Regions from separate parts of the Rhizomicrobium palustre genome, predicted to be linked through region 1. Evidence: riboswitches for the same ligand, from Rfam matches in the RefSeq annotation. Region 1 holds a riboswitch; the other holds the start of a gene.

Region 1 (7,263 bases):
TGTTGCCATCACCGCGCTTGAGCCGGTGGGCAATTACGCCGTGCGCATCGTCTTCGATGACGGCCATAATACCGGGCTTTACACCTGGGACTACCTTGCCAAGCTGGGCCAGGGGCTTTCAACGATATGGGCGGCGTATCTGGCGTCTAAGCCTTAGGCCGCAGCATCGACCAGAGGCGCGGGCCGCCTGGAACCTGCCAATCGCCGATCAGCTCAAAGCCCAGCGCGCGGTAAAAGCCAAGATTGCGCTCGGTGCCGGTTTCCAAATAGCAGGCGTCGGTTTTGACGAGCTGATCAAGCCCTGCCTGGATCACCGCGCGGCCATAACCTTTGCCTTGCGCCGCCGGATCGCAGCCCGCGATGTGCAGATACCAAAACTCGCCCTTTGGCATTTGCGCCTCGATGGCATGCGAAAGCCCCATCGCGCGAAAAACATGCGGCCCCAACGCTTTCAGATACGACTTGGCGTTCAGAAGCTCTTCCAGGAACGGGATGGCGATACGGCCGGGCGCGCGCCATAGCGTGGCCGCTTCACCACCAGGGGTCATCATCACCCCACCCGCCTTGCGGTCACTGGCAAAGAGCTGGCGAAAGAGCAGCGGCATACGGGTTTTGCGCTGCTCTTGATCCGGGAAAATGAAGGACATCGCCGGATCGTTGATGAATGCCCTTCCCAGCATCGCCGCGATCTTGTCGCCATCTTCGCGCTGGCCCAAACGTACATCCGTCATGCGCGATGATCTCCCTACCGCTTCAACGGCTTCTAACATCGCCCACAACGGCCTGGAAGCGCCAAGGCGCGAAGGGCATCACGCAGAAGCCGTTGTCATCCCCGGCCGAGAGGATCGCGCATAAGCGCGACGCACGAGGGGGTGACAGTGGTATATGAGCGCGGAAAGAGTTTTTCCGCCTCCATTCTCAAAGCCCAGCCACTCTGTGTATACATAGAGCCACAAACCAATGGAGCCGTGGACTGCCCATAACCGCAGTCCCGCTGGAGCGTGTTTAAGTCCCGTGGCTAATCGTTTATCTGACCGCATCTCGCCGAAGAATTGGCGCGCCGCACCTGCCCCAGGCTCGTATATCACGCCGGGCGGGATGAAGCGCTTTGCCATCATCAAGGGCCAGGACCACACCCGCTGGACCGATTTCTATCACGCCATCCTGACCATTCCCTGGGCGCTGTTCATTCCGGTGCTGGGATTGTTCTTCGTGCTGCTCAATTCGGTCTTCGCACTTATCTACATGCTTGATCCGGGCGGCATCGCTTATGCGCGGCCGGGCAATTTCTGGGACGCGTTCATCTTCAGCGTCCAGACCATCGCCTCGATCAATTACAGCGTGATGGTGCCCAAATCCCATTACGCCAATGTGGTCGTGGTTGTGGAGGCGTTCTCGGGCATCATCAACCTCGCCCTGATCACCGGCGTGTTGTTCTCGCGCTTCTCGCGGCCCTCGGCGCGCATCCTCTTCTCCCAAGCCGCGGTGATCACCAATTTCGATGGTGTTCCGACCTTGATGTTCCGTGCCGCCAATCAGCGCGGCAATCAGATCTTGGGGGCCAATGTCTCGCTTACCTATGCCTGGCAGCACACCACACAGGAAGGCCTGATGATGCGGCGCTTCCGGGAGCTGCCGCTGGTGCGAGCGCACTCCCCCCTCTTCGCCCTCTCCTGGACGGTGATGCACCGGGTCGATGAGACAAGCCCGCTCTACGGTCAGACGACCGAAAGCCTGAAAGCCTGCCAGGGCGAGCTGATCGTGCTCCTCAGCGGCACGGACGAGACCTTGGCCGATATGGTTTTCGCCCGCCACTCCTATCAGCCGGACCGCATCCTGTGGAATCACCGGCTGGTGGACATCCTCTCCCGCCTGCCGGATGGGCGGCGCATGGTCGATCTCACCAAATTCCACGATACGGTCAGCGACGAGACTGCCTGAGCCCTCTGGGACTTCCGAACAAAAAAGCGTGACTGCCTGCGCCCATAAGGAGCGTTGCCGGGACGCTTAAGGCGCGCTATGTATTTCTCATACAAATACATTGGAGGGACATATGCGCCGCTTGGCTCCTTGGGTCATGGCCTTATCTTTAGTGAGTATTCCGGCCTTGGCCGAGGGCACGATCACAGTCTCGGTGGATACGGCCAAGCCAGGGGCCAAAATCGACCGGCACATCTTCGGTCAATTCGCCGAACATCTAGGGACGCAGATCTATGATGGCATCTGGGTCGGCAAGACCTCCAAAATTCCCAATACGGGCGGCATCCGCAACGACGTGGTTGGCGCCTTGAAAGCCTTGCATGTGCCGGTGGTGCGCTGGCCGGGCGGCTGCTACGCCGACCAATATCACTGGCGCGATGGCGTCGGCAAAAAGCGCGTCGCACGCGTGAACGCGGCCTGGGGCAATGCGCCCGAGCCCAACACCTTTGGCACCGACGAATTCATGACCTTCGCCAAGCTGATCGGCGCCGAGGCTTATATCTCGCTGAATGTCGGCTCAGGCACGGTGAAGGAGGCCGCCGATTGGGTGGAATATATGACCGCCCCCACCACCGCGACGCTCGGCAAGGAACGCGCCGCCAATGGCCATCCCGAACCCTATGCGGTCCACTATATCGGCATCGGCAATGAGAGCTGGGACTGCGGCGGCCTTATGACGCCGGAAGATTACGTCCAGCAGATGAAGCTCTATGCCCGCTTCGTCAACAACTACAACACCGCCGTGCCGACCCAGAAAGTGGCGGTAGGCCCGGGCGGCGATGACACGGTATGGACCGATGCGGTAATGGAGACCTGGAAGAAGCGCCATGGCTGGTCGTTCGACATCAACGGCATGTCGCTGCATTCCTATACCTGGGGCGCTTGGCCGCCCTCGCATCCCTCGACCGGCTTTGGCGAAGACGAATACGCCTTCATGCTGAAGGACACGCTGCATATGGAGCCGCTGGTCGCCAAACAGGCGGCGGCGATGGACAAGTTCGATCCCGAAAAGAAGATCTCGCTGACGGTGGATGAATGGGGCGCGTGGCTGGCGCCGACGCCGGGCTCCAATCCCGCCTTCCTGCAGCAGCAGAACTCGCAGCGTGACGCCGTTCTGGCCGCGCTCAATCTCAACATCTTCTTCCGCCATGCCGACCGCATCCGCATGACCAACATCGCCCAGATGGTGAATGTGCTGCAGGCGATGATCCTGACCGAAGGCAATAAGATGGTGCTGACACCCACCTATCATCTCTTCAAGATGTATGTGCCCTTCCAGGATTCCACCTTCCTGCCGGTGAGCTTCGATGCGGGCACCTATAAATTCGGCGATATCACCTTGCCGAAGGTCGATGCGGTCGCCGCCAAGACCAAGGACGGCAAGATCGTCATCGCGCTGACCAATATCGATGCCAAATCGCCTGCAAGCTTCAGCGTGAAACTGCCCGGCGCGTTGGGCACGGCAAAGGGTGAGGTTCTTTCCGCACCCAAGCTCGACAGCGTGAACAGCTTCACCGCACCCGAAACGGTAAAACCGAAAGCGGTCTCCGCCACGGTCACGGACGGCACACTTTCGATCACGCTCGCGCCCGCCTCGGTCACGGTGCTGACGCTGAACTGATTTTTCTTTTCACGATGACTTCCGGCGCTACCCGAAACGGTGGCGCCGTTTTTTTGCCCGCCGCACACCGCATATGAAGATATAAAGATTTCTTTATATGCTTGTTGACAGGCTTGCCCCTCTTCCTCTTAATGTCCGTGTCGAGGTTCTTCCGTCAGACGACCGGCGGAAGCTAAGAGGGAATTCGGTGCGCCGAGAGGCAATGCCGAAGCTGCCCCCGCAACTGTAAGCGGCGAGTGGGTGCCGATGATGTCACTGACGCAGGTTTAGCGTTGGGAAGACCGGCCCCCGCGCTGACCCGTGAGCCAGGAGACCTGCCCCGGCGAAAGAACGTCCACGGGCGGGGTGCTCCGGTGAGGCGCATGCGAGCTGGCAGGATTGCCGGTCAATTTCGCACGCGTTCTTTTCAATCTCCTCCGGGACTGGATTTACCTGCCGCCGCGCAACACGCGCGTTTGCGGCGCTTCAACGAGGCGTATCCATGTCCATTCTTGTCTCCAATCTCGGCTTCCCGCGTATCGGGACACGCCGCGAACTGAAAAAAGCGCTGGAAGAATTCTGGTCAGGCCAGATCAGCGCGGAAGTCCTGCAAACTCGCGCCAAAGCGCTGCGCGCTGGGGCTTGGGAGCGGCAAAAATCCGCCGGGATCGATGTCATCCCGAGCAATGATTTCTCACTCTATGATCATGTTCTCGACACCAGTGTGATGGTGGGCGCTGTGCCAGAGCACTATCTGATGCCGAAAGGCCCGGTGGCGCTCGACACCTATTTCGCCATGGCGCGTGGCACACGCGGGCGCTCCGGCTGCGACCTGCATGCGCAGGAAATGACGAAGTGGTTCGACACCAATTACCACTACATGGTGCCGCAATTTTTGGCGGATCAGGATTTCGAGCAGTGCACGACGAAGCCTTTGGATGAATTCCGTGAAGCCAGGGCGCTGGGCATCGCCACGCGCCCCGTTCTCGTCGGCCCGGTCACCTTCCTGCTTCTCGGCAAACCCGCGGGCGAGAAGTTCGACACGCTGCGGCTTCTGCCTGCGCTGCTGCCCGTTTACGCCTCGGTCTTGAAGCAACTCGCGGCGGAAGGCGCAGACTGGGTACAGATCGATGAGCCCTGCCTGGTGCAGGATTTAAGCGACGCCGCCAAAGAAGCGCTGCGCTTTGCCTATCAGACTCTGGCCGCCGAAGTGCCCCAAGTGAAGCTGATGCTCACCACCTATTTCGGCGGGCTTGGCGATAATCTCGAAACCGCGCTGGCCCTGCCGGTGGCGGGGCTGCATCTTGATCTGGTGCGCGCGCTGGATCAGCTCGATAGCGTGCTCGCCAAGGCGCCGGAGGACCTCACCCTGTCGCTCGGCCTTGTCGATGGCCGCAACATCTGGCGCAGCGATCTCTGCGCCAAGCTTGAAACGGCGGAGAAGGTTTTGGCGAAGCGCAAGCCTGAAAAGGTGATGCTGGCGCCGTCCTGCTCGCTCATCCATTCGCCCATCGACCTCGAGTTGGAAACCGGGCTCGATCCCGATCTGAAAAGCTGGCTCGCTTTCTCGGTGCAGAAGCTGGATGAGCTTTCCATTCTCGGCCGGGCGTTGAATGAAGGCCGCGGCGCGGTGGCAGACGCTTTGGAGGCCTCTTCGCAAGCGGCCGCAAAGCGCAAGACCTCGCCCAAGATTCACAATGCGGCGGTGAAAGCGCGGCTGGAAGAGGTGACGCCGCAAATGACGGCGCGCGCCTCTGCCTATCCCGAACGGCGCAAAGCGCAAAAAGCCTATCTCGGCCTGCCGCTGTACCCCACCACCACCATCGGCTCTTTCCCGCAAACCAAAGTGGTGCGTGAGGCACGCGCCTCCCACGCTAAAGGCATGCTCGATGATGCGGCTTACGACGAGTTCCTCCGCCGCGAGACGGAAGCTTGCGTGCGCTGGCAGGAGGAAGCGGGCATCGATGTGCTGGTGCATGGCGAGTTCGAACGCAATGACATGGTGCAGTATTTCGGCGAGCAGCTTTCCGGCTTTGCCTTCACCAAACATGCCTGGGTGCAAAGCTATGGCTCGCGCTATGTCCGCCCGCCGGTGATTTTCGGCGATGTCAGCCGCCCGAAGCCCATGACCGTGAAGTGGACGCGTTATGCCCAATCGCTCACCAAGAAGCCGATGAAAGGCATGCTGACGGGGCCGGTGACGATCCTGCAATGGTCCTTTGTGCGCGATGACCTGCCGCGCGATGCGGTGTGTGCGCAGATCGCGCTCGCCTTGCGTGATGAGCTGGCCGATCTGGAAGCGGCGGGCATTTCGGTGATCCAAGTGGATGAGCCTGCCGTGCGCGAAGGTCTGCCGCTGCGCCGCAAGGACTGGGTGCTGTATCTCGCCTGGGCGGTGGCGGCATTCCGTTTGGCGACCTCGGGCGTGGCGGACGCGACCCAGATCCACACCCATATGTGCTATGCCGAGTTCAACGACATCATCGAAGCTATCGCCGCCATGGACGCCGATGTCATCTCCATCGAGACCGCGCGCTCGAAAATGGAACTGCTCGACGCTTTTGCCGAGTTTCATTACCCCAATGAGATCGGGCCGGGCGTTTATGACATCCACTCCCCGCGCACGCCCAGCGTGGAGGAAATCGTCGCGCTGTTGAAAAAGGCGGGCGAACGTCTGCCCGCGGAGCAAATCTGGGTCAATCCCGATTGCGGCCTCAAAACCCGCAGCTGGGACGAAACCCGCCCCGCCTTGCTCAACATGGTGGCAGCGGCAAAGAAGATGAGGGGGTGATTAGAAAGGGCGCGCGGGCAATTTGCTCGCCGCCCTATTCCCACATTGTCATCCCGGGCGAGTTGGCGCGTTGCGTAGCGCGCGGCTACGAGACCCGGGATCCACTTTGAAATCTGAGCAGGCGTTAGAGTGGATCCCGGATCGCGCCCAATTGCCAGACGAAGGCATTTTTGCGGGCGCGTCCGGGATGACAAGCTTGGATGGATTAAGCCCTACGCCACGCCCATCGAGCACAAGAACGCGCAAGTGTCCTTGTCATCTTTTTGAATGTGCATGGTGAGCGAGGTGGCAAGGCGAGGCAGCACTTCGGCCCTGAGCGCCATCATATCGCCCTTAGCGGCGCAATCGCGATACTCGATCGCCTTGGCGGTGAGGAGCTCGTGATGGCGGCGATGACGCTCGGCTTCTGGATAACCGGTATTGATGAAAAGGCTCTCTTCGTGCCGGAAATGGGCGACTGTATGTTCCAAGAGCTGATCGAATAAGCGCACCGTATCGCGCGGCTCGCCTGTGCTGGCGCTATCGTAAAGCGCGTTCATCAGGCTGACGAGTTCGCGGTGCTGGTCGTCGATGGAGGCCACGCCATTACCCAAGGCCTCGTCCCATGTCATGAGTGCCATGTTCGTTTCTCTCCCCCCGCGGCTTTCTTTTTCGAGCCGTCGGAAGTGGAAACGCTACGCCTGCCGCGACAGAGGCGACATGGGCAGAATGACGCGGGGGCCCGATGCGACCCGGTCTTGGCTGGCGGCTATTCCCGCCCCATGGCCTTTTTCTCCACCTCGACAATCGGGCCATCGGTGAAGAGGTATTCCTTCAGCTCCTTGTCGAAGCGCGGCTCGCGGCGGCGGATCCATTCCAGGATCATGGCGGCGTGCTCGATTTCCTCATCGGC
Region 2 (7,263 bases), 980 kb from region 1:
GGATCTTGTCGCCAAACACCTCGCGCACCGCCTTGATTTCGGTGACGTCGCCAACCGGCGTGGAGGTGCCATGGGCGTTGATGTAGTCGACCGGGCCCTTCACCGTGGCGAGCGCCTGCTGCATGCAGCGCACCGCGCCCTCGCCCGAGGGGGCGACCATGTCATGGCCATCGGACGTTGCGCCATAGCCGGTGAGTTCGGCATAAATCGTGGCGCCGCGCGCCTTGGCGTGTTCGAGTTCTTCAAGCACCACAACACCGCCGCCGCCCGCGATCACGAAGCCATCGCGATCCTTATCGAAGGCGCGCGAGGCGCGGGACGGGGTGTCGTTATACTTGGACGACATCGCGCCCATGGCATCGAAGAGGGCCGAGAGCGTCCAATCGAGCTCTTCGGCGCCGCCCGCGAACATCACATCCTGCTTGCCCCACTGGATCAGTTCCGCCGCGTTGCCGATGCAATGAGCGCTGGTCGAGCAGGCCGAGCTGATCGAGTAGTTCACGCCCTTGATCTTGAACCAGGTGGAGAGCACCGCCGAGCAGGTCGAGGACATGCATTTGGGCACCGCGAAGGGGCCGATCTTTTTCGGACCCGTGGCTTCCGCGATCTTATCGGCCGCAAAAAGGGTTTTGGTGGAGGGACCGCCCGAGCCGACGATGAGGCCGGTCCTGGGATTGATCACGTCCTTTTCTTCCAAGCCGGAAGACTTCAGCGCCTGTTCCATGGCGAGGAAGGCATAAGAGGCCGTGTCGCCCATAAAGCGCTTGGCGCGACGATCGATCAAGGCATCGAGATCGAGCTTCACCGCCCCTTCGACCTGGCTTCGAAAGCCCATGGCCTTTTGAGTTTCCGCAGTGGCGATGCCCGAACGGGCTTCACGCAAGCTCGCGGTGACTTCCTCGGCGCTGTTACCGATGGATGAAACGATACCCAGCCCCGTGACGACAACGCGCCTCATGGCAATTCCCTTCTGAAATCGAACCGTAATGCTGTTCTATCTTACGCCGGTTGCGGGGCGTCTTGGAACAGGCCGACGCGCAGATCCTTCGCTTCGTAAATGACCTGACCGTCAACCTTCATCACGCCATCGGCGATGCCAAGCACCAGCTTGCGCATGATGACGCGCTTCAGATCGATGGAATAGCTCACGAGCTTATTGGTGGGCACCACCATGCCGGAGAATTTCACTTCGCCGACGCCGAGCGCGCGGCCCTTGCCGGGAGCGCCGAGCCAGCCGAGGAAGAAACCGACCATCTGCCACATCGCATCAAGGCCGAGGCAACCCGGCATCACCGGATCACCTTCGAAATGGCACTTGAAGAACCACAAATCCGGGTTGATTTCGAACTCAGCGTGGATTTCGCCCTTATCATGGGCGCCGCCTTTGTCCGAAATCTTGGTGATACGATCAAACATCAGCATCGGCGGCATCGGCAGGCGTGCATTGCCAAGCCCAAACAATTCCCCTTTGGCACAAGAGATAAGGCCCGCCAAATCAAACTGCGACTTGCGCGCGGGAGAGGTCTGATCCACTTTTTCCATGCCCTTCAAGCTCTTAGCGAACGTAACCGGCTCTATTGACGCAGGACTGCCCCTGCGACGATTTCTACGTTAGAACTATTCTAACGACTAGCGTACACTTCTCTAATGAATGACGCCCGATTGTCATAACCTCTCGGACCGTCAAAGGCGAGAGCCAAAGGAGTAACGATGGCGTTTAGACACCGGTGACGGGTACCGTACCGTCCGGTTCAGATGCCGCGAAGAGGAAAGTCCGCCGTGATGCGTAGGAAAATGCGTGAAACGCCGAATGAATCAGCCGTGACGCGCCTCAGAGCTGCGGGCCTTCGCCCGACGCGGCAGCGTAACGAACTGGCCGATCTGTTGTTCAAAGACGGCCATCGCCATCTCACTGCCGAAGCCCTGCATGCGGAAGCCGTCAATAAAGGCATCCGGGTGTCACTGGCGACGGTCTATAACACGCTGCACCAGTTCACTGCCGCGAACCTGCTTCGCCAGGTGATGGTCGATGCGACCCGTTCCTATTTCGACACCAACACCACCGAGCATCAGCATTTCTATTACGAAGACGACGGCATGCTGGCCGATATCCCCGGCTCGGAAGCCATTGCGGTCGACAATATTCCGGAAGCCCCTGAAGGCACCCAGGTCGCGCGCGTGGATGTGGTTGTTCGCCTGAAGCGCCAGTAAAGCGGACGGCAGTAAAGCAGCCACGTGTATCGTTTTGCGGTTGCAACCCCAGCCGCAAACCACGACTCTCGCCGGGTACGATCCGGCGGGAGATATTTTATGCAAGCGCTTCTCATCATCGACGTGCAGAACGCAATGTTCAGCGGTGAGAACGGCGCGGGCCCGCTCAACGGGTGGGCCGTCGTCGCACGCATCAAAAACCTCATCGCTAATGCCCGCGCCGCCCAAGTGCCGGTGTTCTATATCCAGCATGATGGCGGGACCGGCGACGAGTTCGACAAGCACGGGCCGGGCTTTGCCTTTGTTTCCGATATCGCACCTGAACCGGGCGACAGCGTGACGGTGAAAAAGCGCAATAGCGGCTTCTACGACACCGACCTCGATCAAAAGCTGAAAGCGGCGGGGGTCGATTCGCTGGTCATCTGCGGGATGCAGACCGAATACTGCGTCGATGCCACCGTGCGCAGCGCCTTCGATCGGCATTACCGCGTCACCGTGGTGGCCGACGCGCACACCACCTTCGACAGCCAGATCCTGCCCGCCGCGACCATCATCGCCCACACGCAGCATATCTGGAACGGCCGCTTCGCGCGGCTGAAGCTTGCCGCGGATGTGAGTTTCGGGGCTTAAAGCTGGATCGGCGTAACATCTGAATCGTCATGGCCGGGTCGGAGCCCGGCCATGACGAAAAATAAAAGCGGGCGCATGAGCCTCTATTGCTTCACATAGACGCAAAACTTGTTGCCGGTGGGATCGCGCATATAAGCGCCATAAAATTCCTTGCCTTCGGGCGGACGAAAGCCGGGCGCGCCTTCATCGCTACCGCCATTCGCCATCGCGGCGGCATAAGCTTCATCAACCTCGGCTTTGCTCTTGGCCTTGAAGGCCAGCATCAGCCCATTGGCGGGAACAGCCGCTTTGCCGTCATAGGGCGAGCAGAGATAGAGGTAATGGCTATCTTCCCCTTTGGGCCCATAGCCTATCCAGCCGCCGTCGGCGAATTTGCGTTCTTCCCCAATGGCACCAAGCACGGCGTCGTAGAATTTGCCGGAGGCTTCCACATCTCGCGCGCCGATCGTCACATAGCCCAGCATGCGTCCCTTCCTCCCTCTGCCGTCAGTCACAGGCACAGAGAGGCTAGGACCAAAACGGGACAGCGGCTGCCCGTTTTTGGCAGGGCGGGCATGCGGCCAACGCCGGACACGCATCGTTTGGGTGCGAGTGCTTGATTCCACACTCAAGAATCGGCGTGACGCTTTGTCCGGCAAGTGTGAAATTTTTCGTCCGGGTCAAAATGCGCACCCACCACTTCTTGACGTTTCAGCAGGGGCGCATACACCATGTCGTTCTGCGTTACGGTTCTCTAAGGAAGTTTTCCAAAGAGTGAAAAGGGAAGCAGGTGTAACGCCTGCGCTGCCCCCGCAACTGTAAGCGGCCCTGTGCTCAGCGTTTTTGGGGACGGGATCTTGCCGAGAAAGCCACTGGCGATGCGCCGGGAAGGCTCGGTGGGAGCGCCGCGAGCCAGGAGACCGGCCGTAACCTGAACGTATGTCGAGTCCCCGGGCGGGGTGCACCAGCGGGCCCAAGCCGGCGCGAATTTGCGCGCCGCGAAGGCACGTGGCGTCTCCGCTCCCATGAAAGATCAGGTTATGCCGGCCCGTACACCTCGCCATGTCGTCAAGCGCAGCGGCGAAATCGTAGTTTTCGACGCGGCCAAGATCCGCTCCGCCATTGAGCGCGCGGGTAAAGCCAGCGGCGAATTCGAAGGAAACGAGGCCGATCTTCTCGCCATTCAGGCGGTGAAGGTGCTCTCGCACCGCTTTGCCGAATCAGCCCCGCATATCGAGCAGGTTCAGGACGTGGTCGAGCAGGTCTTGATCAGCGCCAACCATTTCGCCACCGCCCGCGCCTTTATCGTCTATCGCGAGAAGCGCGCCCGCCTGCGCACCGACAAGCAGACCGTGGTCAATGTCGAGACCTCGATCAACGAATACCTCAACCGCGCCGACTGGCGCGTGAACGCCAATGCCAATCAGGGCTATTCGCTGGGTGGGCTGATCCTCAACGTCTCCGGCAAGATGACCGCCAATTACTGGCTCTCCCACGTCTATCCGCCGGAAGCCGGACGCGCCCATCGTGAAGGCGATATCCATATCCACGATCTCGACATGCTGGCGGGCTATTGCGCCGGCTGGTCGCTGCGCACGCTTCTGACCGAAGGGCTCAATGGCGTGCCGGGCAAGGTGGAAGCCGCCCCGCCGAAGCATATGTCGAGCGCGATCGGCCAGATCGTGAACTTCCTCGGCACACTGCAGAATGAATGGGCAGGCGCGCAGGCGTTTTCCTCTTTCGACACCTATATGGCGCCCTACATCCGCAAGGATGACATGAGCTATGACGAGGTGCGCCAATGCATTCAGGAGCTGATCTATAACCTCAACGTGCCCTCACGCTGGGGCACACAGACGCCCTTCACCAACCTCACCTTCGATTGGACCTGCCCGGAAGATCTCGCCGACCAGGTGCCGATCATCGGCGGCGAGGAAATGGATTTCACCTATGGTGAATTGCAGACCGAAATGGACGCGATCAATCGCGCCTATATGGAAGTGATGACGGCGGGCGATGCCAAAGGCCGGGTCTTCACCTTCCCCATTCCGACCTACAACATCACCCCGGATTTTCCCTGGGAAAGCGAGAACGCCCAACGTCTGTTCGAAATGACGGCGAAATACGGCCTTCCCTATTTCCAGAACTTCATCAATTCCGAGCTGAAGCCGAACATGGTGCGTTCCATGTGCTGCCGCTTGCAGCTCGACCTCACCGAGCTTTTAAAGCGCGGCAACGGGCTTTTCGGATCGGCCGAACAGACCGGCTCGGTCGGTGTCGTGACGGTGAATTGTGCCCGCCTCGGCTTTGTGCATAAGGGCGATAAGCAAGCGCTCTTTGCCGCCCTCGACAATCTTCTCGACATCGGCCGCACCACACTCGAGATCAAGCGCAAGGTCATCCAGCAGCATATGGATAACGGCCTTTTCCCCTATACCAAGCGTTATCTCGGCACATTGCGCAATCACTTCTCCACGCTTGGCGTCAACGGCATCAACGAGATGATCCGTAACTTCACGAACGATGCCGAAGACATCACCACGATGCAGGGCAATGCCTTCGCGCTGGAATTTTTGGATCATGTGCGCGCCAAGATCGTCGCCTTCCAGGAAGAGACCGGCCATCTCTACAATCTGGAAGCCACGCCAGCGGAAGGCACCACCTATCGCTTCGCCCGCGAAGACAAGAAGCGCTTTCCGGACATACTGCAGGCCGGTTCCGCCGATCAGCCCTATTATACGAATTCCAGCCAGTTGCCGGTGGGCTTCACCGACGATCCCTTCGAGGCACTAACGCGGCAGGAAAAACTGCAGCGCAAATATACCGGCGGCACGGTGCTGCATCTTTACATGCAGGAGCGCGTCTCTTCGGGTGAGGCCTGCATGAAGCTGGTGCGCCGCGCGCTGACCAATTTCTCGCTGCCCTATATCACCGTGACGCCGACTTTCTCGATTTGCCCCAAGCACGGCTATATCGCGGGCGAGCATGTCTTCTGCCCCAAATGCGATGCCGATCTGATCGCCAAAAAACTTGCCGCTCCTCAGGCGGCGCAATAAAACTCCCCAACAGGATGAATGCTATGAACCAGCAGGTTTCCGTTTCCGATCTCGATGCTTCTTTGATCCTGAAGGATGAAGAGCGCCAGCCCTGCGAAGTGTGGACGCGCGTGATGGGCTATCACCGCCCCATCGCCTCTTTTAACCGCGGCAAGCGCGGTGAGTTCGCCGAGCGCAAGTATTTCGTCGAAACGAAATGCGGCTGTGCGTGAAGCTGCCGCGCAAGGACACCAAACATTGCGTGTAGGTGGATTGCAGCCTTGGTCGACCTGCGACTGGCCAGGAGAGCTGGTCGCGACGGTTTTCACCCAAGGCTGCTCCTGGGCTTGCCCCTATTGCCATAACCCTGACCTTCGCTGCCCCAAAGGCGATGGCCGCGTTGCGTGGAGCGAAGTGATCAGCTTCCTCACCCACCGGCGCGGACTTCTGGATGGGGTGGTGATTTCGGGCGGCGAACCGTTGCTGCAAGGAAATCTCTGCGACGCGGCAAGCGAAATCAAAAAGCTCGGCTTCAAGCTCGGGCTTCATACCGGCGGCTCGGTGCCGGAACGCTTCGCCGCCGTGCTGCCGCTTCTGGATTGGGTCGGCTTTGATATCAAAGCGCCATTCGACGAATATGAAAGCATCACCGGTGTGCCGGGCTCGGGCGCGGTGGCGAAAGAAAGTCTGGCCCTGCTGCTCAAGAGCGGTGTGCCGCATCAATTGCGTACCACTGTGCATCCCAAGCTTTTGGACGATGCGGCCATAGAACGGCTCAACGCCGATCTCGCCGCGCTCGGCTGCGGCCCGACGCTGATTCAAGAATTCCGCAAAGAAGGCGTGGCGGATACGGGGCTTTAAGCCCCTTTCATCAGCCCCAGCCCATAGAGCAGCGGACGGAGTTCAGCGTCTGATGGGCGCCAGCGGCCGACCGAGGTCTTGTAAAGCGGCTGGCGCACTTGCGCGGCGCTGGCGGTGAAGACCGGGCGCGCAGAGCTGTGGAAGGCGAGACAGGCAGGATCAAACTCAAGGCCGCAATGATCCAGCATGCGCCGCGCCTGCCCCTCCAGATCAGCCACCACCTCTTCGTAGCGCACCCTGAGCAGGATCTCGGGCGGCAGCAGCGATTGCCAATGCTCCATCAGCCCCTCATAGGCGTGGAAGGCGCGGCCAAGCTCGCCAAGGTCATAGGCGTATTGAACACCCTGCACGAAACGCCGCCCATAGCAGGAAAGACAGGTATCAATGGGATCGCGCTGCACCCAGATGAAGCGCGCGCGCGGAAAGGCAAGGTGCAACAGCCCCGCATAGAACACGCTATCGAGGGATTTGTCGGTGACACGGACCTTGCCTTCAAGCAGCCGCCCCATGCCCTTCAGATATTCCGCCGCGAAATATTTGAGATCAC

What was found. A riboswitch is a leader RNA that binds a small molecule or an ion and turns the genes downstream of it on or off. The one in region 1 is predicted to bind cobalamin.
Region 2: another riboswitch for cobalamin. It lies ahead of FHS83_RS06450 (ribonucleoside triphosphate reductase); the one in region 1 lies ahead of metE (5-methyltetrahydropteroyltriglutamate--homocysteine S-methyltransferase).

What each region holds. Positions count from the first base shown of each region.
Region 1 is NZ_JAASRM010000001.1:2,406,199-2,413,461, reverse strand. Features, by position in the region: gene FHS83_RS10850 (gamma-butyrobetaine hydroxylase-like domain-containing protein) at 1-157, shown strand, start outside; gene FHS83_RS10845 (GNAT family N-acetyltransferase) at 147-731, opposite strand; gene FHS83_RS10840 (ion channel) at 1,015-1,941, shown strand; gene FHS83_RS10835 (alpha-N-arabinofuranosidase) at 2,054-3,601, shown strand; cobalamin riboswitch at 3,728-3,937, shown strand; gene metE (5-methyltetrahydropteroyltriglutamate--homocysteine S-methyltransferase) at 4,083-6,371, shown strand; gene FHS83_RS10825 (bacteriohemerythrin) at 6,584-6,991, opposite strand; gene FHS83_RS10820 (ferritin family protein) at 7,120-7,263, opposite strand, start outside.
Region 2 is NZ_JAASRM010000001.1:1,422,355-1,429,617, forward strand. Features, by position in the region: gene fabB (beta-ketoacyl-ACP synthase I) at 1-958, opposite strand, end outside; gene fabA (3-hydroxyacyl-[acyl-carrier-protein] dehydratase FabA) at 1,000-1,542, opposite strand; gene irrA (iron response transcriptional regulator IrrA) at 1,783-2,211, shown strand; gene FHS83_RS06440 (cysteine hydrolase family protein) at 2,311-2,841, shown strand; gene FHS83_RS06445 (VOC family protein) at 2,925-3,305, opposite strand; cobalamin riboswitch at 3,551-3,763, shown strand; gene FHS83_RS06450 (ribonucleoside triphosphate reductase) at 3,861-5,876, shown strand; gene nrdD (anaerobic ribonucleoside-triphosphate reductase) at 5,900-6,088, shown strand; gene FHS83_RS06460 (anaerobic ribonucleoside-triphosphate reductase activating protein) at 6,114-6,716, shown strand; gene FHS83_RS06465 (sulfotransferase) at 6,713-7,263, opposite strand, start outside.